DNA from 2 places in the Cellulomonas taurus genome. Region 2 is predicted to be linked to the other one. Evidence: riboswitches for the same ligand, from Rfam matches in the RefSeq annotation. Region 2 holds a riboswitch; the other holds the start of a gene.
The links. A riboswitch is a leader RNA that binds a small molecule or an ion and turns the genes downstream of it on or off. The one in region 2 is predicted to bind S-adenosylmethionine.
Positions count from the first base shown of each region.

Region 1 (15,770 bases), 480 kb from region 2:
TGCTGGCCGCCTTCGACGCCACGCGGGTCGAGTCGTCGGCCTCGGTGATCCCGGCCGCGCTGGCCCGCACGTCGTCGTACCTGACCCACCCGGTGTTCCACACCCACCGCAGCGAGACCGCCATGCTGCGCTACCTGCGGTCGCTGTCCGACAAGGACCTGGCGCTGGACCGCACGATGATCCCGCTCGGCTCCTGCACGATGAAGCTGAACGCGACGGTGGAGATGGAGTCGATCAGCTGGCCGGAGTTCGCCGGGCTGCACCCCTTCGTCCCCGCCGACCAGGCAGCCGGGTACGCCGAACTGATCGACGACCTCTCCGGCTGGCTGGCCGAGATCACCGGCTACGCGGCGGTGTCGGTGCAGCCGAACTCCGGCGCGCAGGGCGAGTTCGCCGGGCTGTTGGCGATCCGCGGCTTCCACGAGGCCAACCGGGCCGAGGGTGCCCCGGTGCGGGACATCTGCCTGATCCCCGCGTCGGCGCACGGCACGAATGCCGCCTCCGCCGCCCTGGCCGGGATGCGGGTGGTCGTGGTCGCCACCGCCGAGGACGGCGCGATCCTGCTCGACGACCTGCGGGCCAAGCTGGACCAGCACGGTCAGGAGGTCGCGGCGATCATGATCACCTATCCCTCCACCCACGGCGTCTACGAGCAGGACGTCCGTACCGTCTGCGACCTGGTGCACGCCGCCGGCGGGCAGGTGTACATCGACGGCGCGAACCTGAACGCGCTGGTCGGCCTGGCCCGACCGGGGGAGTTCGGCGGCGACGTCTCGCACCTGAACCTGCACAAGACCTTCTGCATCCCCCACGGTGGTGGCGGTCCGGGCGCCGGGCCGATCGGGGTCGCCGAGCACCTGATCCCGCACCTGCCCTCGCTGGACCTCGGCGTGACCGGCGCACCGGCGGTGTCCGCGGCACCGTTCGGGTCGGCGGGCATCCTGCCGATCAGCTGGGCCTACGTCGCGCTGATGGGCGCCGACGGTCTGCGCCGGGCCACCCAGACGGCGGTCGCCTCGGCCAACTACCTGGCGGCCCGCCTCACCGACCACTTCCCGGTGCTCTACACCGGCCCGGCCGGGCTGGTCGCGCACGAGTGCATCCTCGACCTGCGCGGCATCACCAAGGAGACCGGCGTGACCGCCGAGGACGTGGCGAAGCGGCTGATGGACTACGGCTTCCACGCGCCGACCCTGTCCTTCCCGGTCGCCGGGACCCTGATGGTGGAGCCGACCGAGAGCGAGGACCTGGCCGAGCTGGACCGGTTCGTCGACGCGATGGTGGCGATCCGGGGCGAGATCGACGCGGTGGCCGCCGGGCGTTGGCCGCTCGCCGACTCGCCGCTGCGGAACGCCCCGCACACCGCCGCGTTGGTCACCGCCGACGTCTGGGAGCACCCCTACGGCCGTGAGCTGGCGGCCTTCCCGGTGGCCGCGCTCCGGGGCGGGAAGTACTGGCCGCCGGTGCGTCGGATCGACGGCGCGCGCGGTGACCGCAACCTGATCTGTGCCTGCCCGCCGATCGAGGCCTACGCCGAAGGAGCCACCCTGTGAACGACGACGCCCCGACCATCGAGTCGCCGCTGCACGCCGAGCACGTCGCGCTCGGCGCCACCCTGGTGCCGTTCGCCGGGTGGTCGATGCCGCTGCGGTACAGCTCCGATCTGGCCGAACACCAGGCGGTACGCTCGGCGGCCGGGCTGTTCGACCTGTCGCACATGGGCGAGCTGCACCTGGACGGTCCGGGTGCTGGTGCCGCCCTCGACCACGCCCTGGTCGGCAACCTGACCGCGCTGGCCGTGGGGCGGGCCCGGTACACGATGATCGTGGCCGAGGACGGCGGGATCATCGACGACCTGATCGTCTACCGGCTCGGCGACGAGTCGTACCTGGTGGTCGCCAACGCGTCGAACGTCGCCGTGGTCGCGCAGGAGCTCGCCGCCCGGTCGGACGGGTTCGACGCGGTGCTGACCGACCGTTCGCTGGACACCGCGCTGATCGCGGTCCAAGGCCCGGCCGCCGCGGAGATCGTGGTCGGCCTGACCGATCCCGCCGCCGCCGACGCGGTCCGCGAGCTGAAGTACTACGCCTCGACGTCCGCGACCGTGGGTGGGGTCGCGGCGCTGGTGGCCCGGACCGGGTACACCGGGGAGGACGGCTTCGAGCTGTTCGTCCCGGCCGCCGAGGCCCCCGGGCTGTGGCGGACGATCCTGGCCGCCGGTCAGCCGCACGGCCTGGTGCCCGCCGGTCTGGCAGCGCGGGACAGCCTCCGCCTGGAGGCCGGGATGCCGCTGTACGGCAACGAGCTGGACCGCACCACCGCACCGCACGACGCCGGGCTCGGCCGGGTGGTGAAGCTGGACAAGCCGGGGCCGTTCGTCGGTCGCGAGGCGTTGGCGTCCCGAGCGCACGCCACGCCGTCCCGGGTGCTGGTCGGTCTGGTCGGCTCCGGCCGCCGCGCCGCCCGGCACGGGTACCCGGTGGTCACCTCCACCGCCGACGACGCGCCGGTGATCGGCTCCGTCACCTCCGGTGCCCCGTCACCCACCCTGGGCGTGCCGGTCGCGATGGCCTACGTGAGCCCCGAGGTGTCCGCGCCGGACACCGAACTCGCCGTCGACATCCGCGGCCGCCGCGAGCCGGTCCGCGTGGTCGCCCTGCCCTTCTACCGCCGATCCCACTGAGGAGCACCACCATGAGCGAGACCCCCAGCCACCTGCAGTACACCGCCGAGCACGAGTGGATCGAGGCAGGCAGCCCGGCGACAGTCGGCATCACCGCCACCGCCGCCGAGGCCCTCGGCGACATCGTCTACCTGGAGCTGCCCGAGGTCGGTGCCGCGATCACCGCCGGTGCCGTGATCGGGGAGGTCGAGTCCACCAAGTCGGTCTCCGAGCTGTTCTCCCCGGTGACCGGCACCGTGGTGGAGGTCAACACCGCCGCGGTGGACGAGCCGTCCGTGGTGAACGCCGAGCCCTACGGCGCCGGGTGGCTGCTCAAGGTCGAGGTGGAGTCGACCGGCCCGCTGCTCACCCCGGAGGAGTACGCCGCGCTCGCGGCCGGGTGACCTTATCGGGTCCGCGGGCTGATCAGCGGGTGAGACGACCAACTTCACCCGCTGCGCCGAACGGGTGTTTCTCACCCGCGGACCCGGCAAGCGTTTCCCGGTGAATGACCTGGGACTTCGGGCCCAGAATCCTGGGTGTTTTGGGCGTTTTGTCCCCCATCCGGTCGGAGCGAGTTCTACCCGGAATCCGTGGCGGGCGCGCACTATTGCCGATCACAACCGGTAGACGGCCGCTGGACCCCCCGCAGCCGCGCCTCGCCACCCACCGGAGGAACCGATGAGCACCATGGAGATCGCCCCCACCACCCGGAGCGAGATCTTCGGCGAGCCCCTCACCACACGTGAGCGGATCGTGCTGGCCGAACTGACCGAGGACGTCACGCTCGAGGACATCGCGCGTCGACTGTTCGTCACCCGCAACACCGTCAAGTCCCAGGTGCGCAGCGTCTATCGCAAGATCGGCGCCTCCACCCGGTCCGAGGCAGTCGCCTGGGCCAAGGCCGCGGGCATTCGCTGATCCGTCGTCGCGCCACAGCCCCCTGCTGGCACGACGACCACACCGCTGACGGGCCGAGGTGCGCGGCCCGTCCCCGGTGGGCGATCGACGACCCGTCACCGGTCGCATCCCAGTGACTTGTCGGTCGGTGACGCCTCAGCGGCTCGTCGCGGAGACCACGTCGGCCGCGAGCTGCCGGGCGGCGGCCGACGGTTCCCGTCCCGACGACCAGACCATGCGCAGCCGCCGCCGCAGATCCACCGCGGTCGGCACCGCGACCAGGGCGCCGCGGGCGATCTCGTCCGCCACGGTGAGCTGGGACAGCACCGCGGCGATCCGCCCGGTGCGCACCATCGTCTTCACCGCTGACGTGGAGCCGAGCTGGTGCACCGCCCGGCCGAGCGCTGTCCCGGCCGCGAGCAACGCCTCCTCCAACACCTCGCGGGTGCCCGAACCCTCCTCGCGCACCGCCAGCGGCCCGGCTGCCAGAGTCGCCGGGTCCAACGGGGTGCGCAGCCGCGCCCACGGGTGATCCGGGGCGACCACCACCAGCAGCTCGTCGTCGCCCACCACCCGCTGCCGCAGGCCGTCCGCCACCCGGGGGCCTTCCACGAAGCCGAGATCGGCGCGACCGTCCAGCACCTCGGCCATCACCTCGCGCGAGTTCGCCACGGTCAGCTCGACCGCCGCGGCCTCCGGCGACCGGCCGGACAGCCACAGCGGCACCAGGTACTCGGCGATGCTCAGGCTGGCGGCGACCCGGACCCGCTCGCCCTGGCGCAGGGCGACGATCTCGCGTTCCAGCGCGTCCGAGGCGGCGAGCAGCGCACGGCCACGGTCGAGCACCGTCCTGCCCGCCGCGGTCAGGCGGGTGCCGGTGGCGGAGCGGCTGACCAGGGTCAGGCCGGTGCGTCGTTCGAGCCGCCGCAGGCCGGCGCTCACCGACGGCTGTGCGATCCCCAGGGCCGCGGCGGCTGCGGTCAGCGAGCCGTGCGCGGCCACGGCGTCCAGCAGCTCCACCGCACCCACCGAGATCCGCTCGCCCATAGCCCCAGACTATGCCCCGCCACGAGCTTGTTCGTTCCGCCAGGAGTCGGGCCTCGCGCACCCTGATCCCATGCCTCCTTCCGTCGTAGCAGCTCCTCCGACCGCCATGCATCGCGTCCGGCAGATGGTGCCCGGCGCCGTGGTCGCGGTCGTCGTGTCCGCACTGTGCGTGGCGGTGACCTGGCTGGCACCGGCGGCGCCGGCGCTGCTGCTCGCGATCCTCCTGGGGGCGGTGGCCCGGGGGGCGGGGTGGTTGCCCCCGGTGCTGGAGCCGGGGCTGGCCTGGACCGCGCGCTACGTGCTCCGGGCTGGCGTGGTGCTGCTCGGTATGCAGCTGTCCGTCGGCGACCTGACCCGGCTCGGAGTGGGCGAGCTGGTGGTGCTGGTGGCCACCGTGGCGACGACCTTCGCGGTGACCCTGTGGCTCGGCCGGGTGCTGCGGGTGCGCCGCGCGCTGACCCTGCTGGTGGCGACCGGGTTCTCCATCTGCGGGGCGGCCGCGATCGCCGGGATGAGCCCGGTCGCCGACGCTGAGGAGGAGGACGTCGCCACCGCCGTCGCCCTGGTCACCGTCTACGGGTCGCTGGCGATCGTCGCGCTGCCGGTGCTCAGCCGGGTGATCGGGCTCGACGACCGGACCGCCGGACTGTGGGCCGGGATGTCGGTGCACGAGGTGGCCCAGGTGGTCGCGGCGGCCGGGACGATCTCGGCGGCGGCGCTGACCGTGGCGATCGTGGCGAAGCTGGCCCGGGTGCTGCTGCTCGCGCCGCTGGTCGCCGGGGCGGGGGTGCTGCGGCGCCGACGGCACGACACGGTGGGGCAGCGGACGGCGCCGTGGGTGCCGGTGTTCGTGATCGGCTTCGTGGTCGCGGTGCTGCTGCGCACGGTGGGTGCGGTGCCCGACCCGCTGATCGACGTGGTGAAGCCGGTGACCACGATCGCGCTGGGGGCGGCGATGGTGGCGCTCGGCAGCCAGATCCACCTGGGGCGGCTGATCCGGACCGGCGGGCGACCGCTGGTGCTGGGTGCGCTCGCCACCCTGGTCGCGGGCGGCGTGAGCCTGCTGGGCCTGATTCTGGTCTAGGCATTCCCGGTTCTGCTGAGCGCTGACCAGCACCGGGCCGCGACCGTCGGCTGGCAGACTGCGACCGTGCCCGACTCTCCTCGCCTCGTGGTGGCCGCTGCCATCGTCGACGACCTCGACGCCCCCCGGTCGCTGCTCGCCGCTCGCCGATCCGGCCCGGTGTCGCTCGCCGGTCGGTGGGAGTTCCCCGGCGGCAAGGTCGAGCCGGGCGAGACGCCGGTGGACGGTGTGCACCGCGAACTGCGCGAGGAACTGGGCGTCGACCTGCGGCTCGGCGCGGAGCTGGTCGGACCGGACGGTGGTGCTTGGCGCCTGTCGGACGCGTACGAGATGCGGCTCTGGCTGGCGGTGGTCGTCGGCGGCGAACCGCGGCCGCTGGTCGAGCACGACGAGCTGCGCTGGCTGCCCGCGGGCGACTGGCACCAGGTGCCGTGGTTGGACGCCGATGTGCGGATCGTGGACGCGTTGGCGCAGCACGCGGAGCAGCTCGCCCGGGACTAGCACTCGACGGGTGAGAGTGCTAAAACATCTCCTGTAGCCCATCCGGTGGGACACCGGATCAGCTTTCCGGCCCCGGGCGGTCCGGGGCTCGGCATCGAAGGAGGTGACGGGCTGTGGCTACTCGTTTCGACCCGTTCCAGGAGATGGATCGGCTGATGACGCAGGTGCTCGGCGCCGACCGGGCGGCGGCCCAGATGCCGCTGGACCTGTATCGCTCCGGCGACCACTACGTCGCGCACGTCGACCTGCCGGGCGCCGACCCGGGCTCGATCGACGTGAACGTCGACGACCGCACCCTCACGATCCGCGCCCAGCGCACGCCGCGGTCCGAGGAGGGTGTGCAGTACCTGGCCAAGGAGCGTCCGACCGGCACCTACGCCCGGCAGCTCACCGTCGGCCGTGGTCTGAACCTGGACGCGATCAGCGCCTCGTACACCGACGGCGTGCTCACCCTCACCATCCCGGTGGCGGAGGAGGCCAAGCCGCGCCGGATCGAGGTGCAGACCGGCTCCGCGCCGACCAGCATCGAGGCATCGGCCTGAGCTGACGACGAACGGCCGGGCCGGAGCGGGATGCTCCGACCCGGCCGTTCGGCTGTCCAGACCCAGCAAGATCCGACAGGACCCAGCAGGGCTCAGCAGGGCTCAGGCGGTCGGCACCGCCAGGCCCGCGCGAACGGTGCCGGTGGCGGCGACCATGTGCTCCAGGGACGGGGTGACCTCGGCGTAGCGGCGGGTCTTGAGGCCGCAGTCCGGGTTGACCCACAGCTGCGCCGGGTCGATGGCGCCGACCGCGGTGCTCAGCAGCCCGGTGACCTCGGCCTCGGAGGGCACCCGCGGGGAGTGGATGTCCCAGACGCCGGGGCCGATCTGACGCGGGTACCCGGCAGCGGCGATGTCGGCCAGGATCTCCATCTTGGAGCGCGCGGCCTCGATGGAGGTCACGTCGGCGTCCAGGCCGTCGATCGCGCCCATGATCTCGCCGAACTCCGAGTAGCAGAGGTGGGTGTGGATCTGGGTGTCCGGACGCACCCCGGCGGTCGCCAGCCGGAACGAGCGCACCGACCAGTCCAGGTAGGCGGCGTGGTCCTCGGCGCGCAGCGGCAGCAGCTCGCGCAGGGCCGGCTCGTCCACCTGCACGATGGCGATCCCGGCGGCCTCCAGGTCGACGATCTCGTCCCGGAGGGCGAGCGCCACCTGGTTCGCGGTGTCGGCGAGCGGCTGGTCGTCGCGGACGAAGCTCCAGGCCAGGATCGTCACCGGGCCGGTGAGCATGCCCTTGACCGGCTTGCTGGTCAACGACTGGGTGTACCGGGTCCAGTCGACGGTGATCGGCTTCGGCCGGGAGACATCGCCCCACAGGATCGACGGACGGGTGCAGCGCGAGCCGTAGGACTGGACCCAGCCGTTGCGGGTGACGGCGAAGCCGTCCAGGTTCTCCGCGAAGTACTGCACCATGTCGTTGCGCTCCGGCTCGCCGTGCACCAGCACGTCCAGCCCGATCTGCTCCTGCAGCTCGACCACGCCGCGGATCTCCGCCTTCATCGCGTCGTCGTACTGCTCGGCGGTCAGCTCACCGGCGACGAAGGCGGCGCGGGCCTTGCGGATCTCCGGGGTCTGCGGGAACGACCCGATGGTGGTGGTCGGCAGCGGCGGCAGGTTCAGCCGGGCCTGCTGGGCGTCCCGGCGCTCGGTGTAGGCAGCGCGGCCGAAGGCCGACTCCTCCAGACCGGCGGCCCGCTCGCGCACCTCGGGGCGGACCACCCCGGCGGCCTCGGCCCGGGACCGACGGGCGTCGGCGGCGGCCAGCAGCTCGGCGTGCACCGCCTCGCGGCCCTCGGTCAGACCGGTGGCGAGGGTGACGACCTCGACCACCTTCTGGTCGGCGAAGGCCAGCCACGACTTCAGGGTGTCGGCCAGGTCCGGCTCGTCCTGCACGTCGTGCGGCACGTGGAACAGGGAGGTGGAGGTGCCGACGGCGGTCTGCTCGGCGCCGAGCCCTTCCAGCCGCTCCAGGGTGGTGAGTGCCGCGTCCAGGTCGGCGCGCCAGATGTTGTGGCCGTCGATCACGCCACCGACCAGCACCTTGTCCGCCAGGGCCGCCCGGGTCGCGTCGGAGACGGTGGGCAGCGAGCCGCGGACCAGGTCCAGGGCGACGCCCTCGATCGGTGCCTCGGCCAGCACGTCCAGTGCCTCGCGCAGCTCGCCGTAGGGAGCGGCCACCAGCAGAGCCGGGCGATCGTCCACGGCCAGCTCGGCGCCGAGCACCTGGTAGGCGCGCTCGGTCGCGGCCAACAGCCGGTCGGCGTCGACGCCGGTGGAGTCGGAGACCAGCGCGGGCTCGTCGATCTGCACCCAGGTGGCACCGGCGGCCTTGAGCGCCCGGAGCAGCTCGACGTAGACCGGGAGCACGTCGTCGAGGCGGTCGATCGGGGCGGTGCCGTCGGTGCTCTTGGCCAGGGCCAGGAAGGTCACCGGTCCGACGATCACGGGCCGGGTCAGCACGCCGTCGGCCAGCGCCTCGGCGAACTCCCGCACCGGTCGGTCCGAGGAGTAGGCGAAGGTGGTGTCGGCACCGATCTCCGGCACCAGGTAGTGGTAGTTGGAGTCGAACCACTTGGTCATCTCCAGCGGCAGGTCGTCCCCGCGGCCGCGCGCCACCGTGGAGTACCCGGCCAGGTCCAGCCCGCCGTCGGCGTCGCGCAGGTCGGCGAACCGCTCCGGCACCGCACCCAGCACGACAGCGGCGTCCAGCACCTGGTCGTAGAAGGAGAAGGCACTGGGGATCGCCGGCAGCGTGGTGCTCAGACCCAGCTCGGCGAGCCGGGTGCGGGTGCGGCGGCGCAGGTCGGCGGCGGTGGCCTCGACCTCGGCGGCGGTGGAACGTCCGGCCCAGAACGACTCGATGGCCTTCTTGAGCTCACGCCGGGGTCCGATGCGCGGGTAGCCCAGGACGATGCCGGCGGGGAACGGGTGGGTGTGGGTCATCTTCGCCTCAGCTGGTCGGGACAGGAGTGGGTGACACGCTCACCCGGGCGGCCCTCGGTGCGCCGTCGCCGCCGAGTCCGGCGCCGTCGAGCAGGTCGAGAGCAGGTCCTGCGTTGTTGAAGGTGTAGAGGTGGACACCGGGGGCGCCACCGTCGAGCACCGCGTTCACCAGGTCGATGCCCAACCGGGTGCCCACCCGGTGCCGGGCTGCCGCCTCGGTCTCCGGGTCGAAGGCGTCCAGCCGGGACAGCACCGACTCGGGCACCTCGACGCCGGTGAGCTGCTGCACCCGGCGCAGCCGCGCCGGGTCGGTCATCGGGATGATGCCGGGCACGATCGGGATGGTCACCCCGGCGTCCCGGGCCAGCGCCACCAGCTCCAGATAGGAGGGGGCGTCGTAGAACAGCTGCGTGATCGCGAAGTCGGCACCGGCTGCCTGCTTCGCCAGCAGTGCGGCGATGTCCTGCTCCCGGGTGCTGCCCGCCCCGGCGTTGCCGCGCGGGAATGCGGCCACCGCCACCGACAGCGGCCGCACCGTGGCCCGGACCGCCTGGGCCGGGCTGGAGGCACAGCGCCGGGCCTCGATCTCCCGCAGCAGTTCGACCAGGGCGCTCGCGGTGGGCAGACCGTCCGGGTGCGCCTGCCAGGAGCCGTCGGTCGGCGGGTCACCGCGCAGGGCCAGGAAGGCCCGCACCCCCTCGTCCAGGAACTCTTCGACGGTCGCCGCCAGCTCGGCCCGCGACGTCCCCACGCAGGTGAGGTGGGCGATCGGGGTCAGGGAGGTCTCGCGCAACAGTCGGCGGACCAGGGTCCGGGTGGTGTCCCGGGTGGAACCGCTCGCCCCGTAGGTCACCGACACGAAGTCGGGCCGCACGTCGGCCAGTGCCCGGACGGTGGACCAGAGCTTGGGCGCGGCGTTCGGGTTGCGCGGCGGGTACAGCTCGAAGGACACCGTGGGTCGCTCGATCGCGCCCAGACCGTCGGGGTACTCACCTGCGCTCATGCTTGCTCCATCGGTCCTGGCGGAAGCACCCGCACCCGCTCTCGCGGGGGGTTGCTGCGACGTCGACGAGCCAGGTCTCTCGGTCGCTCTGGATGGGTGGCGCAACGCTAGGTCTCCGGGGCGGAGGCTGGCAAGCATTCCTGTCATGTCAGGCCCGGGCCGTTGACACCCGGTGCCGCGCGGCCATAGCTTCGGCGCCATTCGCCCGGCCGTCCGCCCAGCCCGCGCCCGGTCATCCGAACGCCCGGCACCTCCGTGTGGAGCTCATCCACCGATCCAGGAGGTTGTCATGCGTCTGCACCGCTCCGACCCGACCGAGTCCGTCACCGTCGACGACCCGGCTCCGGCCACCCCAGCCCGTCGCAGCCTGCTCCGCCTCGGCGGGGTCTCGGTGCTCGGGGCCGCCGCCGTGCTCGGCACCGCGTCCACCGCGCAGGCGGGCGGGGGCGCCGGTGCCGGATCCGCGCGCAGCGTGCCCACGGTCGCCGACCTGCGCGCCCTCAATCCGAAGAAGGACGACGTGGTGCTGGTCATCGGCTACGCCGCCGCCGGTGACGGTGGTGCCCTGCTGATGCGCTGGGATGCCGCCTCCACCGCCGAGCCGAACGGGGGCACCGTGATCGCCCGGGCCACCTCCCCGGCGACCGGCCGCTGGCACCTGGTGCACGAGGGCACCGTCGACTTCCGGCAGTTCGGCGTGCTCGGCCCGGACACCCCGGCCGACGACGCGCTGGATGCCCTGGTCGCCGACCCGACGGTGCGGCGGATCGAGGCGCACACCGACCTGAACTTCGTCCGGCGGCACCGGTTCAGCCGCTCCGACCTGGTGCTCGACTTCGGCAACCACCTGGTCACCACCGAGGGGATCGAGCCCGCGGCGGCCAACGACCCGTTCGCTGCCGTGCTGTTCTTCCAGGGCGCCGTCACCGATCAGGTCGTCACCGGTGCGCTGCCCTCGGACCTGCCCGAGCAGGTCGACATCCTGCCGGTGCCCGACTCCGCGGCCTTCACCGTCGGGCAGTGGTGGGCGGTGCAGACCAACCCCCGGCCCGGTGGCGGCAGCGCCGAACGGGAGCTGATGTACCTGCTGCAGATCACCCAGATCGTCGACGGCACGCATGTCCGGGTCGGCTACAAGACCGGCTGGGCGCTCACCGCCGGGCGCACCCTCACCTGGACCCGGGTGGACCCGGTGCAGCGGGTCACCGTGCAGCGGATGCGGTTCCTGGGCACCGGGTCGGACCAGATCACCGGCTCGCACCCGGTCGCCTTCGAGTACGCCACGCACTGCGACGTGCACCAGATCGACGCCGAGCGCACGTTCTGGCCGGTGATCATGCGGCGGTGGAACACCACCTACGTCACCTCCCAGTGCTCGCTGCGCAATCCGGTCAGCGTGACCCTGGGTGGTGCGGGGTACCTGACCCAGCAGATCAGCTGCCTGTACGCGCAGGTCCGGGACTGCCGCACCTCGAACGCCCGCCACCTGAACGACTTCACCTGCGCTGCGTACTCGATGGTGCAGAACTGTCACGGCGACGGGGACGTGCAGGGCCCGTTCGTCACCCACGGCCAGTACGAGCACGACCTGACCTACATCGGGAACAGCGGGCTGATGACCTTCGCCAACTCCGGGGCGACCTGGGGTGGTCGCGCGAAGCGGGTGACCGTCCGGCAGCAGGTCACGGCGCTGTTCTTCGCCCGGGTCGGGGTCATCGACCTCACCCTGGAGGACTGCCAGGTAGTCAAGGACCCGAGCATGCCGGACTACCCGAGCTGGATGTGGGTCAACGCCGACGGTCTGCAGATGCGCGGCTGCCGGGTGGACGCCCGGTTCCAGCTGTCCCAGGCCACCGCGGTGTCGGCGCGTCCGACGGTGATCGAGGACTGCGTGATCGGGTTGACCGCGGCGGATGCCACCCTGCCGTTCATCGCGGCGAACGTGACCACGCCCGTGCATCTGGTGCGCACCACGATCACCGGCCTGGACGGCGCCACGACCTCCTGGCAGGGCACCGGCCCGCTCACCCTCACCGGGTGCACGCTGCGCGGGAAGGGTGCGGACGGTGCGTCGGCCCCGGTGCCGGTGGCCGCCGGCCGGCTGACCCTGGACGGCACGGTACTGGAGAACACCGGCCTGGTGCTGAGCGGGGCTGCCGACCAGGAGTTCGCGGCGGTGGGCACCCGGGCGTCCGGTGGGCCGTCGACCGGTGCGGTGTTCGGGCGGTCGACAGGTGGCGGCCGGGTGGTGAGCTGGAGCTTCGAGGGTCACACCGGTATGGCGGGACGGGCCGATCTGGGGCACATCCGGGTCACCGAGGGGGTCAACCACTACCGGGCGACCGGGTCGACCTTCGTCGGCGGAGCCTTGCAGCTCGGCGGGTTCGCCACTGGGTCGACGCTGCTGCACACGGGTTGCGTCGAACGGGGCGTCACGCGGGAGTCGATGCCCCCGACCGGGCCCGGTGTGCTGACCGACGGGAACCTCATCGTGTGACTATTCGGCCCTACCGAACAACGCCAGGCTTTACAGAACCGTAACGCTGAGCTGTTGCCCTGGGGTCGGCCGCTTGCTTGAATGCACTATCCGTTCGGTCGTGCCGAATGGCGTTTGGAAAGCTCTTGGCGGAGCAGCAGGACCCCGGGGATGACGGTCGGGCTGGACCCCACCCCACACGAGAGGCGGCACCTCGGTGCCGCCTCTCGTGCGTCCGGGCCGGGAGACGCCGGACTCATCCGCAGACCTCGGCCAGCACCCGCGCCGTGTCCACCAGCTCGGCGCCGGTCAGCGGCCAGGCGCCCTGTCCAGCCGCCACCGCGTGGACGAAGCCCAGCAGCCCGGGGCGCAGGTACTCGTCGTCCAACGGCAGCGGCGCGTCCACCCCGGGGCCACTGATCCGCCAGCCGTCGAACGGCCCGAGCTCGATCACCGCGCGGTCCGCCCCCACCGCGATCTCCGCGACCCGGCGGTCACCGCGATCGGACACCCGCAGCACCCGAGGTGCCTCGGCCGACGCGCGCGGGGCCAGCGCCCCCAGCGCCGCCTCGACGGCATGGACCCCGAGGAAGGCGCGGCCACCGTGCGGGGAGCCCGGATCGAACGGTCCACAGACGCGCACCGTGATGCCCTCGGCCGAGTCGACGGCGTACTGCGCCCACCGGTGGCTCGCCTGCTGCACCGAGGGATGCCAGCGCAGCGCCGAGGACGAGGTCAGCAGCGCCCCGCTGCGCTCCGCCACCGCGACCAGGGCCTCCGCATCCGCGGGGTCCGCGACGAAGGGCTTGTCCACGAACACCGGCAACCCGGCGGCCAGCAGCGGTGCGGCCAGCGTGCGATGGCTCCGCGGGTCCCGGGTCGCCACGATGGCGGCATCGCAGCCGTGGGCGAGGGCCGCCCGCAGCGGGTCGGGAGCCCCGTGGTCGGACGAACCGGGCTCGTGACGGTCGGGTAGGCCGGCCGCATGCGGGCCGTGGTGGTCGGACGAACCCAGCCCGTGATGGTCGGGCAGACCGGCCGCGCGCCGGAGCTGGGTGAGCCGGTCGGCCGGGACCGGCTCGACCACCGGGGCCCAGAGCGCGCCGATCCGGGCGGGCCCCAGCCGTCCGGTGCTCGCCAGCCGGACGATCTGGTCCACGTGGGAGGACGCCAGGCCGATCACGGCGAGGCGCATGGGATTCCTCCGGGGCAGCGGTGGCAGCGGACCTGAGTGATCGTAAGCGCTTCCGGCGGGCGCGTGACCAGGTGCTTGAGTGCGAATGCACCCGGAGTTGAGTAGTGCACGCCCTGGATGCGGGGCGGGGGAGGGCGTAGGCTGGTGCGTGTTCCGGGCAGTAGCCCGGGAAAGTGGACCCGAGACCCTTCCGGACGGTTGTGGCGCTCGGGTTTCGCGCTGTCTAGACCGTTCTTGTATGCAGGATGAGCGCGCGGATCGACCGGCGGGCGGGGCCTCCGCGAGCCCAAGCCCAGGCGATGGCGTCGGGGATGGCGAGTAGTTGCTCCTCGGCGGGAGCGAGGTGCCGGTACTGGGGAGAGGGACGACCTCCCAGGGCGTCGAACAGGCGATGGCGGTCGCGTTCTTCCGCTCCTGCCTCGCGCTCGATCACCAGCAGGCGGACATCGGCACGCACGGCGTCCCGGATCAAGGCGTCGAGGCACGCGGCCCGGCGGGCCACGTCCGACCGGCCGTCGCTCACCGCCCGGTACACCGTCACCGCCGGCCCCACCTCCCGCAGCACCCCGACGATCTGCCGCTGCCGGGAGGGTGACTCCTTGACCATGTGCAGTCGCCGCTGACCGGGCCGCAGGAGCGCGCGCAGCGCTCGCCGGGCGTCGGCCAGCGCTGCCTCGGGCAGGGCGGCGGCGACCAGCAGGTAGTCGCGCTTCTTGCTCTCGTCGACGAAGACGTGGTCGGGCATGGTGCATCGTGACCTGCGAGGACACTGCTGTCGGGGTTATCCACAGGCCAGTTCCGGCGCGGTGGCGGTTCAGGCGATTCGCACCCCGTGCGCCGGCTCCGAACCCGGTGACGGCGACGCGAGGCGGGGGTATCGGCGCCGCGCCGGCAGGTGGAGTCGTCGCTCGGGACGCTTCGCCTAACCCTGGTCGGCGATGCCGAACAGCGGTTAGCCTGACGGCCCGACCACGACCAGGGGGACACCGATGGCGAGCAGCACGATCAGACCCGAGGCCGAGGAGGACTCCCGGTACTGGGTGAAGTCGGTGTCGCGGGCGGTGGACGTCCTGGAACTCCTGGCGGCGCAACCGCCGGGTGAGCCGATGTCGGTGACGGACATCGGCGCGGCCCTCGGCCTGTCCAAGAGCGCGGTCTTCGCGACCCTGCACACGCTGACCCGGCGCGGCCTGGTGGCGGACGAGGGCAGCGGGATGACCCGCCGCTACCGACTCGGGATGGCGCTGGCCCGGTTGGGGTCGCAGGCGCTGGCGCAGACGTCGCTGCGGGATGTGGCCCGGCCGCACCTGGTGGCCCTGGCCCGCGGCACCCGGTCGACGGCGCGGTTGGCGACCCTGGTGCAGGACCAGGCGGTGGTGATCGACCAGGTCGGTGGCAACGAGCGCGTGCGGCTCGACCTGCGCATGGGCTCGCACGAGCTGCCGCACTCGACCGGTCTGGGCAAGGCGATCCTGAGCTGCCTGCCGCCGGAGGAGATCCGCGCGATCGTGGACCGGGTGGGGCTGGTGCGCCGGACCGCCCGGACGATCGTGGACCCGGACAGCCTGGTCGCCCACCTGGCGGAGGCCCGGATCGCCGGGTACGCGTTCGACGACGAGGAGGACGCCGACGGGGTGTTCTGCATCGGGTCGCCGTTGTTCGGTCACGACGGGGCCTGCCTGGGTGCGATCTCGATCACCGGCCTGAAGCTGGATCAGCCGTCCTGGCACTACCAGGAGCTCGGCCGCGAGGTCCGGGACACCGCCCAGCGGATCAGCCGTGACCTGGGCTACGACCCCGAGGCCGAGGTGATCACGGTGGTCGGGGTGGTTGACGACCCCGAGCAGCAGGACTAGCGTCCTCGCAATCGCGGAACAGTCCCCAGCCCGGGACGATCCGTGCGCAGGCCAGCCCC
Region 1 covers NZ_CP051884.1:86,945-102,714, forward strand. Annotated here, with positions in the region: gene gcvP (aminomethyl-transferring glycine dehydrogenase) at 1-1,553, shown strand, start outside; gene gcvT (glycine cleavage system aminomethyltransferase GcvT) at 1,550-2,683, shown strand; gene gcvH (glycine cleavage system protein GcvH) at 2,695-3,066, shown strand; gene HGK68_RS00400 (helix-turn-helix domain-containing protein) at 3,344-3,583, shown strand; gene HGK68_RS00405 (LysR family transcriptional regulator) at 3,719-4,609, opposite strand; gene HGK68_RS00410 (YeiH family protein) at 4,680-5,693, shown strand; gene HGK68_RS00415 ((deoxy)nucleoside triphosphate pyrophosphohydrolase) at 5,760-6,194, shown strand; gene HGK68_RS00420 (Hsp20/alpha crystallin family protein) at 6,308-6,736, shown strand; gene metE (5-methyltetrahydropteroyltriglutamate--homocysteine S-methyltransferase) at 6,839-9,181, opposite strand; gene HGK68_RS00430 (methylenetetrahydrofolate reductase) at 9,189-10,184, opposite strand; SAM riboswitch class I at 10,189-10,283, opposite strand; gene HGK68_RS00435 (peptidase C14) at 10,474-12,681, shown strand; gene HGK68_RS00440 (Gfo/Idh/MocA family oxidoreductase) at 12,917-13,855, opposite strand; gene HGK68_RS00445 (hypothetical protein) at 14,079-14,600, opposite strand; gene HGK68_RS00450 (IclR family transcriptional regulator) at 14,845-15,711, shown strand.
Region 1: another riboswitch for S-adenosylmethionine. It lies ahead of HGK68_RS00430 (methylenetetrahydrofolate reductase); the one in region 2 lies ahead of HGK68_RS14125 (aminotransferase class V-fold PLP-dependent enzyme).

Region 2 (15,770 bases):
GCGCCAGCCCATCACCGGCCCGGTAGGCGGTGGTGTCGATCTGGAAGGCGTCGCCGCTGACCCCGGTGGTCGCATCCGGCACCGGCACCCCGTCGCGCATCACCCAGAGCTGGTAGACCTTGCCGTCGCCCGGGTCGGACACCCCCTCGGCGGTGACCAGGGCGGCGTCGGCGGTGACCACCGCGGTGGCGGTGCCGCCGGAGCTGAGGTCGCCGGAGAGCAGCTGCGCGTCGGGGCTGGCCAGCAGGGCGGTGATCCGGTCGGCGCGCGCCTCGGCCTGGACCGCGCGCTGGTGCTGCTGCCAGGCGGACACCGAGGGCAGGGCAATCGCCACCGCGAGCACCGCGGCGACCAGGACCGTGCGCAGACGGCGGCTGAGACCGCGCCGCGACCCGGGGCCGGTGGCGTCGGAGCGTGCGGTGCCGGGCCGGGTGCTGCCGGGCCGGGTCGCGCCGTCGCGGCCACGGGGGGAGCGGGTGCCAGGGGAGGCGGCGGGCAGGTGGGTGGCAGCTGCCTGAGTGGTCGTCGCGTCAGTGCGGATCGCGGCGAGCACGCGGTCGCGGACCTGGGTCGGCGGCGTGACGGCTCGGGCTGCACCGAGCACGGCGGCGGTGGCCAGGAACCCGGCGGCCTCCTCGGCGAGCGCGGGGTCCTCGGCGATGGCACGCTCGACCGCGGCACGCTCGTCGGGGTCGACGGCGTCGATCGCCCAGGCGGCGAGCAGATCGTGCGGGTCGTGGTGGCTCATGCTGTCCTCGGTCATCGGGTCACGCCCAGGCAGTCACGCAGGCGGATCAGTCCGTCGCGGATGCGGCTCTTGATGGTGGGGAGTGCGGCACCCAGGTCCTCGGCCACCTCGCGGTAGCTGAGTCCGCCGTAGTAGGCGAGCGTCACGGATTCGCGCTGGGTGTCGGTGAGGCCGTCCATGCAGTGCCGGAGACGTTCGGCCTCCAGCCGGCCCTCGACCTGCTCGCTGACGTGGTCGTAGTCGATCGGTCGATCCCGGTCCAGTGCGGCCTGATCGCGGGTGCGCTGGGACTGGACGGAACGGACCCGGTCGATCGCCCGGCGGTGCGCCATGGTGGTGGCCCAGGTGCGGGGCGAGCCGAGACGTCGGTCGTAGCGGTCGGCGGTGCGCCAGATCTCCACCATGACCTCCTGGGTCACCTCGGCGGCGTGGTCCGGATCGCGGAGCACGGCGAGGGCGGTTCCGTGGACTGCCGGGGCCAGCGCGTCGTACAGCGCGGTGAAGGCGTCCTGGTCACCGGCGGCGACCCGGTCGAGGGTGTCGTCGGCGAGGGTGTGAGGTCCGGGTACGGGCACCGCGACAGTGTCGCAGACACCCGCACCCGGACCCCGGGGTGTGGCGCCGGCCAGCGCGTGGGAGAGGACCGGCGCCACAGCTCGTCAGCCGACCAGGGCCTTCGCGAGCGAGTCGATCGCTCCGGCCAGGGTCGACACGTGCATGCCCAGTCCAGCGGCGATCTCGTCGGCCGGCAGCTCGCCACCGCTGACCTTCTCGAAGAACGCACCGGCCTGCGGGCGGTAGCCGTCCAGGTCCAGCAGCGCCTGCTGGCGGGCGTCCTCGTCCATGGTGGCGTCCGCCACCGCGTAGTCGACGAAGAACCCGATGTGCTGACGCCACAGCTCCAGGAAGGCCGCGCCGTTGTCGGCGCCGGCCAGCGAGGTCACGGCGTCGGAGAGGGCGACCGAGTTGGCGTCCAGGGTGGCCGCGGCCGCGGTGAACGCCGGGGACTCGACCCCGCCGTCGGCGGTGTAGGCGTTGAACACCGCGAAGGCTGCCAGGTAGACGTGCTCCTGCAGCAGCGCGGTCAGGTTCGACCGCAGGGTGGAGGCATCGTCCATCGGGTCGCCGGCCAGGTCGGTGGCCTTCGCGAGTCCGGTGGCGATGGTGCCGGCGTCCATCCCGACGTGCTCGGCGGCAGCGCGCAGGGTGTCGGAGGCGGTCGGGTCACCGGCGGCCAGGGCGTCGATCGCCGCGGACATGGTGGACACGTGCATCCCCAGCGCCTCGGTCACGGCAGCGGCGGGGAGTTCACCGTTGCTGATCTGCTCGAAGAACGCGCCGGCGTCCTGGGTGTACTGGGTCAAGTTGGCCTGGGCGGCGTCGGCGGCCGCCTGGTCACCGGACTTCTTGGCCACCGCGTAGTCGACGAAGTAGCCGACGTGATCGGTCCAGACCTGGTCGAACTGCTGGGCCGCGTCGTCACCGGCCAGGGTGCCGATCGCGTCGGTCAGGTCCTGGGTGTTGCCGTCCAGGGCGGTCTTGGCGGCCGCGAACTCGGCCGAGTCCGGACCGGCGGTGTAGGCGGTGGCCACCCCGATGCCGGTCAGGTAGACGTGCTCCTGGAGCATGGCGGTCAGGTTGGCGCGCAGGGTGGCGGCGTCGGAGTCGACCTCGCCCGCGGTGTCGGTGGCCTTGGCCAGTCCGGTCGCCAGGGTCAGCGCGGTCTCCGGCATGTGGGCCGCCGCGGTCCGGGCGTCGGCGAACGGGTCGCCGGTGCTGACCGGGTCGACGCCGGGGTCGGTGGCCATGTCCATGCTGTTGTGGTCCATGGTGGACGAGCTGGAGGGGCTGCTCGCGCTGGAGTTCATGCCGTCGTCGCCGCCGGAGCAGGCGCCGAGGGTCAGGGTGAGGCCGGTGGCCATGACGGCCACGGCGTAGCCGGTGCCCTTGCTGCGAAGTCGCATCGTCGCTCCTCGAATCGTTCCTCGGATGTCGGTCGAGGAGGGTTCGGAGCGGTCCGGAGAGCGGATGGGTGGCTCAGGACGCGAAGGTCAGGACCCGTTCCGGTTCGTGCTCGGGGGCCGGGCCGCCGACGAAGCAGCGGCACTGGCCGTCGCGATGCACCAGCCCCGCGTGCGGGTGCGCGACGCACGGGGAGGGGACGCCCCTCAGGGGTGCGGTGGTGGACATACCGGTGACCATGGCATTCCCATCGGTCGGCCGATCGGGACCGCTGCGGGCTCCCGCGGGTGAATCCGTGGCATCACGGTGCCAGGGACGGCGCACCGACCCCTCCCGCGGGACGTTCGTCCGCGGCGAGCCGTTTCACCCGGTCCAGGCTGGGTGCTGCCACCCATCGACCCGCCACGCGCGGACGTCGGACTGCCTAGCGTCGAGAGCACTGTGCTGCGCCATCGCCATGACCGGCCCACCGCCCGCCTGATCGCGGGACGGACGGCGGTCGGATTCCATCCCCGTGACGGACGACCCGTCGCGGTCTGGGTGCTGCACCCGACCAGTCAGGAGCCACGGGCGGTCGCGGAGCTGTCCCGGGCGATCGCCGACCTCGGACTGGACGAGTCGGGCGCGCTGCCCACCCTGGATCCGGAGCGCGCCGACGTCACCGCCGCCGACCACTGGGCGACGCTGTGGACCGGCGAGGACGCCTTGGCGGTCGCCCCGCACGACGAGCTCTGGCTGGACGCGGTCCTCGACCGTGGGTGGCTGCTGGTGGTCGCCGGGTGGTCGCTGGACCTGCGGGCACCGGGCAACGACGTGCTGCACCGCTACCTGTCCGGCGACGCACCGGCGGGCCTCGGCATCGTGCGGCTCCCCTAGGGGTCCTGGCGATCGGTATCCTGGCACCGCAACGCTCCACCGCCGCGAACCAGGGAGTACCTGTGGGACGAGTCGTCGTCGATGTGATGCCCAAGCCGGAGATCCTCGACCCGCAGGGCAAGGCGGTGGCAGGTGCACTGCCCCGGCTGGGATTCGGCCAGTTCACCGCCGTCCGACAGGGCAAGCGGTTCGAGCTGGAGGTCGAGGGCCCGGTCACCCCCGAGGTGCTCGCCGCCGCCGCCGAGGCCGCCGAGCAGGTGCTGTCCAACCCGGTGATCGAGGACGTGGTCCGGGTCGCCGACTACGAGGCAGATGCTGCCGGAACGATCGTCTCCGAGGGCCTCGCCTGATGGCGACCATCGGTGTCGTCACCTTCCCCGGCACCCTGGACGACCGGGACGCCGCGCGCGCCGTCCGGCTGGCCGGTGCCGAGCCGGTGTCGCTCTGGCACGCCGACGCGGACCTGCACGGCGTGGACGCGGTCGTGCTGCCGGGTGGCTTCTCCTACGGGGACTACCTGCGGGCCGGGGCGATCAGCCGGTTCGCGCCGGTGATGGGCGAGGTCGTCGAGGCCGCCGGCCGGGGCCTGCCGGTGCTCGGCATCTGCAATGGCTTCCAGGTGCTGACCGAGGCGCACCTGCTGCCCGGGTCGATGATCAAGAACGACCACCTGCACTTCGTCTGCCGGGAGCAAGTGCTGACGGTGGAGAACGCCGACACCGCCTGGACCCGGGAGTACACCGCGGGGGAGCGGATCACCATCCCGCTCAAGAACCAGGACGGCCAGTACGTCGCCGACGAGCGCACCCTGGACGAGCTGGAGGGCGAGGGCCGCGTGGTGTTCCGCTACGCCGACCACAACCCGAACGGCTCGCGCCGCGGGATCGCCGGGATCACGAACGCCGCCGGGAACGTGGTCGGTCTGATGCCGCACCCCGAGCACGCGGTCGAGCCGGGCTTCGGTCCGGGCGTCGACGGTCTCCGCTTCTTCACCTCGGTGCTGCGCGCGCTGGTCTCCTGACCCGCCCCGAGCCACCCGCTCGCGACCGCGAAGCCCCGTCATCGAGATGACAGTCGTCGACGCTTGACGGCCGGCCCTGCGGCGTCTTCTGTCATCTCGATGCGGAAGAGCAGGGCAGGTCCGGGATGTGGACGGGTAGTGGTGCGGTGGTCCGGGCCGTGGGTACGGTGCGGGGGTGTTCCTGAGCCGGGTGTGTTGTCGCTGACGCGATGACCCCTGCGCGCGTGCGGCCGGACGGCCCCGTGCGCACCCGCCTCACCCGAGGACACCTCCCATGGCTCAGCCCGTTCTTGACCACATCGCGCTCGCCCCGTCCCGCCCGGCGCTCTCGGTCGTGCCCACCCCGACCCCGACGATCGCCCTGCACGCACCGGCCGGCGCCGGGATCGAACACCGACCGGGCGACAGCGCCGAGCTGCTGATCGCCGCCGCTCGGGCCGACGTGATCCGGTTGGCGTTCTCCGCCGACCTGTCCACTGTCGCCGAGCTGACCTCCTGGGTCGACCTGGCAGCTCAGGGCATCGCCGCGGCCGGTCGGCAGCGGCACCAGGTGACCCTGCTGCTCGACCTGGACGTGGTGCTGGCCGTGGACGAGCGGGCAGCCCGGCGCAAGCGTGCCGACCTGGAGTACCTGGACGCGCTCACCGGCCTGACCTGGTCACCGGCCGCGACCCGCGTCGTCACCACCGCCGATCTGCTGCTGGCCGAGCTGCGCGAGCTGGCGGAGCGGACGGGGGTGGACGGCCTGGTGCTGCACCCGCTGACCGAGGGTGCCTGGGTGGAGACGGAGCTGCGCCGACTGGTCGCGTGATCTGCGCGGTCGCAGAGTCGAGCCGGGGTCGACCAGGCCGACGCAGGGGCATGCGGCTTCCGGGCCGCGGGTCGAGGGCGCACCCAGGTCCCCGGCCGGTCGGTAGGTGCCCTGCGCACCCAGGTCCCCGGCCGGTCAGTCGTCGAGCGCCTGGGCCAGGTCGTCGATCAGGTCCTGCGGGTCCTCCAACCCGACCGACAGTCGGATGGTGGACTCCCCGATCCCGACCGCCGCTCGTCCGGCGGCGCCGAGCTTGCGATGGGTGGTGGTCGCCGGATGCGTGACCATCGACTTCGCGTCACCGAGGTTGTTCGAGATGTCGATCACCCGGAGCCGGTCCAGCACCCGGAACGTCGACTCCTTCGATTCCTGGTGCAGGGTGAAGGTCGCCACGGTGCCGCCGCCGTCCTGCTGGGTCAGCGCCAGGGCGTGCTGCGGGTGCGAGGGCAGATAGGGGTAGCGGACCTGGGCCACCGCCGGGTGCTGTTCCAGCCAGGTGGCGACGGTCAGCGCGGAGGCGGTCTGGTGCCGCACCCGCAGGGACAGCGTCTCCAGGCCCTTGAGCAGCACCCAGGCGTTGAACGGGCTGAGCGACGGCCCGGTGTTGCGGATCAGGGTCTGCACCGGCCCGTGCACGAAGTCGTCGCTGCCCAGGATCGCGCCGCCGAGCACCCGGCCTTGCCCGTCGATGTGCTTGGTCGCCGAGTAGACGACCACATCCGCGCCGAACAGCAGCGGCCGGGACAGCACCGGGGTGGCGAACACGTTGTCGACCACCACGACCGCACCGGCGGCGTGGGCCAGCGCACTGACCCGGGCGATGTCCACCAGGTCCTGCATCGGATTGGACGGCGTCTCGAAGAACACCACGTCAGCCGGGGTGGCGAGCGCCTGTTCCCACTGCTCCGGCACGTGGCCGTCGACGTAGTCGGTGCGCACGCCCCACTTCGCGAGGATCTCGTCGAAGATCACCACCGACGACCCGAACAGCGCCCGGGCGGCCACGATCCGGGAACCGCTGCCGACCAGGGCCGCGAGCGCCGTGAACACCGCGCTCATCCCGGAGGCGGTGGCGTAGCAGGCCTCGGCACCCTCGATCAGGCGCAGACGTTCCTCGAAGGTGCTCACCGTCGGGTTGCCGTAGCGGGAGTACAGGAAGCGATCCGACTCCCCGGCGAAGGCCGCCTCGGCATCGGCGGCGCGGTCGTAGACGTAGCCCTGGGTCAGGAACAGCGCCTCGGAGGTCTCGTGGAAGCCGCTCCGCACCGTGCCGCCCCGCACCGCCAGGGTGTCCGGCCGCAGGGTGTCCCGGGGGAGGGTGCCGTCCTGCCAGTCGCCGGGCCCCGCCGCCGTCACAGCGACCGCCAGGGCAGGCCTTCGGCCCGCCAGCCCCAGTGTCCGCGGGCCCCGTCCGGCCCGACATCGCCCTCGAAGCCGGTCAGCACGTTGTACGACGGACCGATCCCGGCGGCGGTGGCGGTGGTCGCCGCGGCGACGGAGCGCACGCCGGATCGGCAGAGGAAGACCACCGGACGGCCGTCGGTGACACCCAGCTCCGCCAGCTGCGCCAGGAAGTCGGGGTTCGGTCGACCCTGTCCGTCGACCCACTCCACGAAGCCCACCCGACCGTCCAGGTCGGGCACGCCGATGCTGCGCCACTCGCCCTCGGTGCGGACGTCGACCAGCAGGGCTGTCGGGTCGTCGGCGAGCAGCTCCCAGGTCTGCTGGGGGGTCAGATCACCCGCGTATCCGGCGCTCACAGCGGACGCACCGTCGGCTCGGGGGCGGTCGGCAGGATCACTGCCTGCGCGACGATCACCCGGTCGCCGTCGTAGGTCGCGGTCGGGCTGCCGTACAGCTGATAGCCCTCGGCCAGCGCGGCGCTGACCCGCTCGCAGAACGACCGGTCGTCCGGTCCGGTGAGCAGGCGGTAGGGCAGGGGTGCTTCGGTCATCGCTCCTCCATCGGTCCTGGCGGTAGCACCCTGGGCCGGTGTGGCCTGGGTTGCTGCGGCGTCGTCGAGCCAGATCTCTCGGCCGCTCTGGATGGTGTGCGGCGACCATAGTCAGCCGGGGCCGTCGATGCCAGGACCGACCGCACTGTGAGCAGCTCTTGACGGATCCCGAACCGCCGGTTCATCGTGGGCGCAGGTCATGAGTGCCAGCGCGTAGCCCCGGCTTGCTGGCCGGCAACCCTCCCTCCGCGGCGGGGTGCCCCGGGTGACGACCTGGCCCAGCACCGTCCGGTGCTGAGCAAGCGCGGGGTCCGCCGGGTCATGTCGGCGACCCTCCACCTGTCGGAGGTCCACCATGTCCACACCCACCCTGAACCGGGTCGACGTCCTGCTGCCGGTGGTCGGGGGTGACACCCCGGTCCCGCTGGTCGACGGCCGCACCGTGCCGTACGCCAACCTCGACTACGCGGCGTCCGCCCCCGCTCTGGAGTCGGTGGCCGCCCGGGTGACCGAGGTGCTGCCGCTGTACGCCTCGGTGCACCGCGGTGCCGGGTACCTGTCCCAGGTGTCCACCGCGCTGTACGAGACGTCGCGGCAGACGATCGCCCGGTTCGTCGGCGCCCGGGACGAGGACGTGGCGGTGATCGTGCGGAACACCACCGACGCGCTCAACCTGCTGGCCGGGTGCGTGCCGGGCGCGGTGCTGGTCCTGGACTGCGAGCACCACGCCAACCTGCTGCCCTGGGTGCAGACGACCGGCGGCGACGACCGGCGCGCGACGGTGCTGACCAGCGGCCCGACCGCCGCCGCCACGCTCGAGCTGCTGCGGGAGGAACTGGCCCGCACCCCCTACGCGCTGGTCACCGTCACGGGTGCGTCGAACGTCACCGGGGAGAGCCTGCCGCTGGCCGAGCTGGTCGCGCTCACCCATGAGGCCGGGGCGCGTCTGCTGATCGACGGCGCGCAGCTCGTCCCGCACCGTCCGTTCTCCCTCGTCGACTCCGGCGTCGACTACGTGGCGTTCTCCGGTCACAAGACCTACGCCCCCTTCGGCGCCGGTGCGCTGGTCGGTCGCCGGGACTGGCTGGACCAGGGCAGGCCGTACCTGGCCGGGGGCGGCGCCGTCCGGGACGTGCGCACCGACCGCACACTGTGGCAGCCCGCCCCGGCGCGGCACGAGGCGGGGTCGCCGAATGTGCTCGGTGCGGTGGCGCTGGCCGCCGCCTGCGAGGAACTGGCCGCGCTGCCGGCCGGGGCGCTGGTCGCCCACGAGCACGCGCTGCGCGAGCGGCTGACCGACGGGCTGTCGGGGATCGCGGGGGTCCGGGTGCTGCGGCTGTGGCCCGACTCCGTTGACCCGGTGGGGGTCGTCTCCTTCACTGTCGGGGAGGACGATCCGGGACTGGTGGCGGCCTACCTGTCCGCCGAGTGGGGAATCGGCGTGCGGGACGGCCGGTTCTGCGCACACCCCCTGCTGGCTCGGCTCGGCGTCACCGGCGGTGCGCTGCGGGCATCCGTCGGGGTCGGCACCCCGGTGGAGGCGGTGGACCGGCTGATCGACGCCCTGCACGCCTGGACCACCGAGGGACCGCGGGCCAGGTACGCCGTGGTGGACGGCTGCTGGGCGGTGGAGGACGACCCGCGACCCGGGGTGCACGGGATCGACGCGCTCGCGGCCACCGCCGCCGCGGGGTGCGGGCCGGTGGTGGAGGACTAGCGCACGACGCGCTGCTGGTGGTCGGACCGGCGGGCTCGGGTGGGCCTAGCGATCCACCACGACTCCGAGGTGGTCGGCCAGCGCTCCGGCCAGGTCGTACAACTGCTCGGGGCTGATCGTCGCCCCCCGCAGTCCGGCGGTGCCGTCGAGCGCCTGCAGCTCCGCGCCGCGCAGGTCGGCGTCCCGCAGCTGTGCCCGGGTGACGTCCAGCCGACGGACCTGACATCCCTCGGTGCGCAGCGCGCGCACGGTCGCCCCGGCCAGGTCGAGGTCGCCGATCGTGCAGTCGACCAACCGCAGCTCGCGCACCGTGGCGTCCCGGAGATTGAGGTAGTCGATCTTGCCGCCGCGGATCGTCACCCGGTCCCACGCCGATCCGAAGACCTCCAGCGCGCCGAACCGGCACCCCTCGACCGTCACGTCCCGCCAGGTGGCCGAGCGTGCACGGACCGTCCCGGCCCGGCACTCGGTCAGGGTGGTGTCGATCAGGTGGGCGTGGTCCAGGATCGCCCCGTCGAGGTCGCAGCCCCGCAGCAGACACTCGACCAGCCGGGCGCCTTCGCCGTCGGCGCCGACCAGGTCAGCACCGTCCAGCAGCATCCGATCCAGGTCGGCCTCCGGCTCCAGGGAGCCGAACCAGGGGTCGAGTGCATCCGTCGGAGTGGCCATGCCGCTCACTGTGGCACGGCGCGCCCACACCCGGTGGTGCTCGACCCCCTGACGAGCGCCACCGGGTGGGGCATGCGTCCCGCGGTCCTGGCCACGGGAGTCGTGGGTGGTCGGCCGACCGAGGGTGTCGGTCGGCCGACCACGGTCACCGGAGGGAGGCGCTGCCCGTCCGACGCAGCAGCACGCCGGACGCCAGCAGTGCCAGGGCGAGCAGCGCCATCGGCACGTCGTGCCCGCCGGTGGTGGCGAGGGCGGCGGGTCGCATCGCCTCCGAAGCCAGCAGCGCCGAGCTGATCGCGTCGGCACCCAGGGTCGAGGTCAGCCCGCCAGTGCTGACGGTGCTGACAGTGCTGACGGTGCTGACGGTGGGGTCGACCGCACCGTCGACGCCGCCGCCGGTGACGACGGTGGGGTCGGTGCCCGGAGTGGTCGGGTCGGTGCCCGGCTCGCCGCCGGGGGCGGTCGGGTCGTCCTCGCCCGGGGTGCCGCCGTCACCGGGGGTCGTCGGGGTGCCACCACCGGGGGTCGGCGACGAACCGACCTCGGTGATCGTGCCGTCCCCGAGGACGCCGACCGCGATCGTGCCCAGCTCCACCGGCACGGTCACCGGCAGGTCGATCACACCGGTGCCGGTGGTGGGCGCCGGGGCGCCCTGCTGCTGCCCGCCGGTCGAGGTGATCGTCCCGTCGCCGAGGACACCGACGGCGAGGGTGCCGACGGTGACCGGTGCGGTGATCGGGGCGCTCACCGCCGCGTCGTCCGAGGACGGCGCGGGGGTGCTGGTGGCGGGCTGGGAGGTCCCGGTGGAGGTGATGGTGCCGTCACCGAGGATGCCGACCGCCACCGTGCTGAGGTTCACCGGAGCGGTGATCGGCGCGGCGACCGCGGGGTTGTCGGAGTTGTCGGTGGGGCTGGCCGCAGGAGTGGTCGGTGCGGATGCCTCCGGGCCGGTGATGGTCCCGCTGCCGAGGACTCCGGCGGCGATCCCGGAGACCTGCACCGGGGCAGTCACGGGTGCCGACACCACTCCCTCACCGGTGGGCGTCGCGGGTGCGCCCTGTCCGGCGTCAGTCGAGGTGATCGTGCCGTCGCCCAGGACTCCCGCGGCCACGCCGGAGACGGTCACCGGCGCGGTGATCGGTGCGGCGACCAGGGTGCCGTCCGCGTTGGTGTCGCCGGCGGGATCGGTGGCGACCTCCGGCGTGGAGCCTTCGGTCGCGGTGATGGTGCCCTCGCCGAGCACCCCCGCGGCGATGCCCGAGACGTTCACCGGCACCGTGACCGGTGCGGAGACCAGGGTCTCGTCGCTGCCGGTCGGCTCGGCCGGTGCTGCCGGTGCTGCCGGTGCTGCCGGTGCTGCTGGTGCTGGGTCGGCGGGCGCGGTGACCGTGCTGTCGCCGAGGACCCCGACCGCGACATCGGAGACGGTGACCGGGACGCTCACCGGGACCTGCACCAGGGGTGCGGGCTCGGCCGCGGGTGCGGGAGCCGGTGCTGCCGGTGCCGGAGCCGGAGTGGCGGGGGCTGCCGGAGCCGTGGTGGCGCCGTCCCCGCCGATGCCGACCGCGACGTCGGTGACGGTGATCGGCACGTCGACCGGGACGTCCAGGATCGGGGTGTCGCCGATGCCGACGGCGAGGTCGACGGAGATGCCGGTGGTCGGGTCGGTGTCGCCGGGGTCTGCCTGAGCGACTGCCGTGCCGACGGCGATCAGGCCGCCGGTCAGGAGCGCCGTGTGCAGCGCTCGCCGGATGATGGTGTGCATGGTCGTGCCCTTCGTCTGAGTCGGATGCCCGAGGACGGGCGGGTGGCGGATGCCGCGCTGCGGCGGCCGCCGGACTCAGGCGGGGGAGTTCGGGATGTCGAGGAACGGCGCGGCAGCCAGGCTGCGGTGCGCCTCGGTGAGGACGGGACGGCCCAGCGGGATGCTGCTCGACGCCGAGGTGAGCTCGGCGGAGTCGGTGCCACGCTGGGTGCTGGTGGAGCCGGAGCCGGTGGACGCGGTGCCCTCCGGGGCGGCCGGGACGGTCGGGGCACCGGAGTCGTCGGTGCTGACGGCGGCGGGCGGCGCGGTCCGGGGCTCGACCACGGGCGTCACCGCCGTGCGCGGACCGACCGCGGGCGCGGTGCGTGCGGGGGCGTGGTCGGCGAAGGTTGCGGGCTCACTCGGCGGCAGCATCGACGCGACGGTGGGCTGTGCGGCGGGACCGGTGCTGTGCGGGTCAGGCGTCGTGGTCGGCGGGGCCGGGGATGGGGCCACGGGGTGCTCACGCGGGGGGAGCACCGGGTCGAGGGGCGGGAGCACCGGTTCCAGCGGGGTGAGCACCGGATCGAGCGGAGTCACCACCGGATCCAGAGCGCCCAGCACCGGATCGAGGGCGCCCAGCACCGGGTCCAGGGTGGCGGTCACCGGGCGCAGGACGGGCGTCAGCGGGTCGAGCACCGGGCCGAGGATCGTGGTCAGCGGCGGGGCGAGCGACTCGGTGAGCGGGGCCAGCGCGTCCGCCACCGGGGTGAGGATCGGTGTGGTCACCGGAGCGAGAGCGTCGGCGACCGGGTGCAGGAGGTCATCCGCGATCGGGTCGAGCGGGGAGGTCGGGTCCGGCGCCCCGGGAGTCGTCTCCGGCACCGCTCCCTGCTGCGGGGCAGCGGTGTCCGCGGCGGGCATCGCGGCCGTACCGCCGACCGGGGGTGCCGCCGGGCTGGGTGCCGCGGGAGGAACTGGTGCCGCTGGTGCGGGAGCCGGGCTGGCCGGAGCCGGAGTGGCCGGGGCCGGAATGGGAGCCGGGGTGGCCGGAGCCGGGCTGGCCGGGACCGGAGCTGCGGGGGCTGCCCGGGGCGGGAGCCGGGGCTGCCGGGGCGGGGGACACGGGAGCGGGCGGGGCGGGAGCCGGTGCCGCCGGCGCTTGCGCCCCGGTCACCGTCCCCACCACCGAGCCCAGCGCGTCGCCGACCGGCGTCAGCACCGTGGACAGCACGCCGCCGGCGGGCGGTTCCGGCTCGTCGGCCCGGGCGGAGCCGGGGCCGAACACCAGCGCGCCGATCATGATCCCGGCCGCGCCGATCAGGGTGAGCAGCGCACGGCGCAACCACGGGTGGTACCCGGTCGCTCGTGTCGCTCTCATCGATGCCCCCTGCATGAAGTCAGCTACCTCACGGTGTGCCGCACCTCACAGGCTCGCAACTCGACTCACTCGGATGGCAGAGCGTCCACCCGTCCGTGCAGGTGCAGCTTCCCCCGGTTGGCGTCCCACACGGTGTAGCCGTAACCGGTCTGGTCCCGGTGGATCGCCACCGTGGGGTTGCTCGGCAGCAGGACGGGTGCGGCGAACTCGACGGTCCAGCTGAACGCCTCACCCCGGGCCGACCCGACGGTGGCGAGGGCGCGGGCGGCGGTGTCCATCCCGTGGGCGATGGCGCGGGGGAAGCCGAAGGCCTTGGCGCTCAGTGCGGAGAGGTGGATCGGGTTGGCGTCACCGGAGACGGCGGCGTACCGGCGGCCACGGTCGGCCGGGTACCGCCAGCGGGCTGTCGGGGTCGGGGGATGGAAGTCGGCGCGATCGGGGCGCGGGGGCACGTCGGCATCCGGTAGGTGGACGCCCGGTGCCAGGTAGGTCGACACCCCTCGCCAGGCCGGGTCCGCGGCGCCCGGGTCGGTCACGCTGTGCACCGTCGTCACCAGGTCGACCTGGGTCCCCCGGTGGTGCGCGCGCAGGTCCACCGCCCGCGCCCGCACCTCCAGCGTCTCGCCGAGCTGCACCGCCCGCCGCTGGGTCACCCGGTTGGCGAGGTGCACCATGCCGAGCAGTCGCAGCGGGAAGTCCGGCCGGGCCATCAGGGCGGTGGCGACCGGAAAGGCCAGCACGTGCACGAACCCGGCGGGCAGCTGGTCGGCGGCCGGCTCGCCGAGCAGGTGCTGGTAGGCGGTGAGTCGGTCCGGGTCGGCCAGGACCCCGGTGACCCGGTACTCGACGTCGGGCAGCGCCGTGCCACCAGCACGCCGGGTGGCACCCCGGGCATAGAGCCCGGCCAGGCCCGGCACGGCAGGCAGGGTGACGACGGTCATCGGCCGACCATCGCCTGACCGCAGACCCGCAGCACCTGGCCGACCACACCACCGGCGGCCGGGGAGGCGAGGAACGCGACCGCCTCGGCGACATCCACCGGCTGCCCGCCCTGCTGCAACGACGACAGGCGCCGGGCGATCTGCCGGGTCAGCGGCGGCATCTTCGCGGTCATCTCGGTCTCGATGAACCCGGGGGCGACGGCATTTGCCGTGCCACCGAACGGGGCGAGCAACGGAGCGGTGGCCCGCACCATGCCGATCACCCCGCCCTTGGAGGCCGCGTAGTTGGTCTGGCCCCGGTTACCGGCGATGCCGGAGGTGGAGGCCAGGGAGACGATCCGGGGCGCGTCGGTGAGGTCGCCGCTGGTCAGCAGGGCCTCGTTGATCCGCAGCTGCGCGGCGATGTTCACCGCCAGCACCGACTCCCAGCGGTCGGGGGTCATGTTGGCGAGCAGCTTGTCCCGGGTGATCCCGGCGTTGTGCACCACGATGTCGAGGCGGCCGTGCCGTTCCAGGGCGTGCCGAAGGATGCGGTCACCCGCGTCGTCGGCGGTGACGTCCAGCTGCAGGGCGGTGCCCCGCACCCGGTTCGCCACCGTGGTCAGCGCCTCGCCCGCGGCCGGGACGTCGACCGCGATGACGGTGGCGCCGTCCCGGGCCAGGGTCCGGGTGATCGACTCGCCGATCCCGCGGGCGGCACCGGTCACCACGGCGACCCGTCCGGCGAGCGGGCGGTCCCAGTCGTCGGGCAGCGATCCGGCCTCGGAGTCGATGGCGAGCAGCTGGCCGTCGACGTAGGCCGAGCGGCTGGACAGCAGGAAGCGCAGCCCGCCGAGCACCGCGGGTGCGGTGACCGGCACCCCGTCGGCAACCACGAGGCCGTTGCCGGTGGCACCGCCGCGCAGTTCCTTGGCGAGCGAGCGCAGCACGCCGTCGATGCCCTGGCGGGCGGCGGCGAGGGCGGGTGCCTGGTCGTCCGTGGCGGGTCGAGAGACGGTGACGACCCGGCCGTGTCGGGCCAGGGTCCTCAGCACCGGCGCCAGGGTGAGCAGCGGGCCCGCCAGGTCCTGGGGGTGCTCGACCTCGGTGAGTACCAGGACGGCTGCGGCGAACCGGGTGCCGTCGTCCGGGTGGCGGCGCACGTCCAGGTCCCAGCCCGCGCGCTCGGTGGAGGTGCCGGAGAGGTAGCGCGCCAGTTCGTCGGCGTCCTCGCCCGCGCCGAGCACCAGCACCGGTCCGTCGAGCAGTGCGTCCCCCGGTCGGAACCGGCGCAGCGGGGTGGGCCGGGGCAGCCCGAGCTTCGTGGCGAGCGTGCCGGTGATGCCCTCGTTCACCAGGCTCAGGTACGTGTCAGTGCTCATGCCGACTCCAGGATCGCTGCGACGCCCAGTCCGCCGGCTGCGCAGACCGAGATGAGCGCCCGCGCCGTGCGGCCGGTCTCGGCCTTGCGGCGGGCCAGCTCCTTGGCGACGGTGGCGACGATCCGGCCACCGGTGGCGGCGAACGGGTGCCCGGCGGCGAGGGACGACCCGTGCACGTTGAGCTTCGACCGGTCGACGGTGCCGAGCACGTCGTCCAGACCGAGCCGGTTCACGCAGAACTCCTTGTCCGACCAGGCGGCCAGGGTGCTGGCGACGGTGGCGGCGAAGGCCTCGTGGATCTCGATCAGGTCCAGGTCGTCCAGGGTGAGTCCCTGCCGCGCGAGCAGGCGTGGCACCGCATAGGCGGGGGCCATCAGCAGCCCGTCCTCGCCGTGCACGAAGTCGACCGCGGCGGTCTCGGCGTCGACCACCACCGCCAGCGGCGTGAGTCCGTGCCGCGCCGCCCAGTCGTCGCTGCCGAGCAGGACGGTGGAGGCGCCGTCGGTCAACGGCGTGGAGTTCCCGGCGGTCATCGTGGCGGGGGTGTCGAGCCGGGTGCCGAACACCGGCTTGAGCTTGCCGAGC
Region 2 covers NZ_CP051884.1:3,041,437-3,057,206, reverse strand. Annotated here, with positions in the region: gene HGK68_RS14175 (anti-sigma factor) at 1-763, opposite strand, end outside; gene sigK (ECF RNA polymerase sigma factor SigK) at 760-1,323, opposite strand; gene HGK68_RS14165 (hypothetical protein) at 1,408-2,712, opposite strand; gene HGK68_RS14160 (hypothetical protein) at 3,152-3,586, shown strand; gene purS (phosphoribosylformylglycinamidine synthase subunit PurS) at 3,649-3,936, shown strand; gene purQ (phosphoribosylformylglycinamidine synthase subunit PurQ) at 3,936-4,607, shown strand; gene HGK68_RS14145 (hypothetical protein) at 4,882-5,418, shown strand; gene HGK68_RS14140 (O-succinylhomoserine sulfhydrylase) at 5,554-6,774, opposite strand; gene HGK68_RS14135 (rhodanese-like domain-containing protein) at 6,771-7,178, opposite strand; gene HGK68_RS14130 (DUF1737 domain-containing protein) at 7,175-7,372, opposite strand; SAM riboswitch class I at 7,377-7,470, opposite strand; SAM riboswitch class IV at 7,568-7,683, shown strand; gene HGK68_RS14125 (aminotransferase class V-fold PLP-dependent enzyme) at 7,728-9,089, shown strand; gene HGK68_RS14120 (pentapeptide repeat-containing protein) at 9,135-9,758, opposite strand; gene HGK68_RS15980 (hypothetical protein) at 9,904-11,523, opposite strand; gene HGK68_RS14110 (hypothetical protein) at 11,599-12,291, opposite strand; gene HGK68_RS15975 (hypothetical protein) at 12,326-12,883, opposite strand; gene HGK68_RS14100 (MaoC/PaaZ C-terminal domain-containing protein) at 12,949-13,824, opposite strand; gene HGK68_RS14095 (3-oxoacyl-ACP reductase) at 13,821-15,185, opposite strand; gene HGK68_RS14090 (acetyl-CoA C-acetyltransferase) at 15,182-15,770, opposite strand, start outside.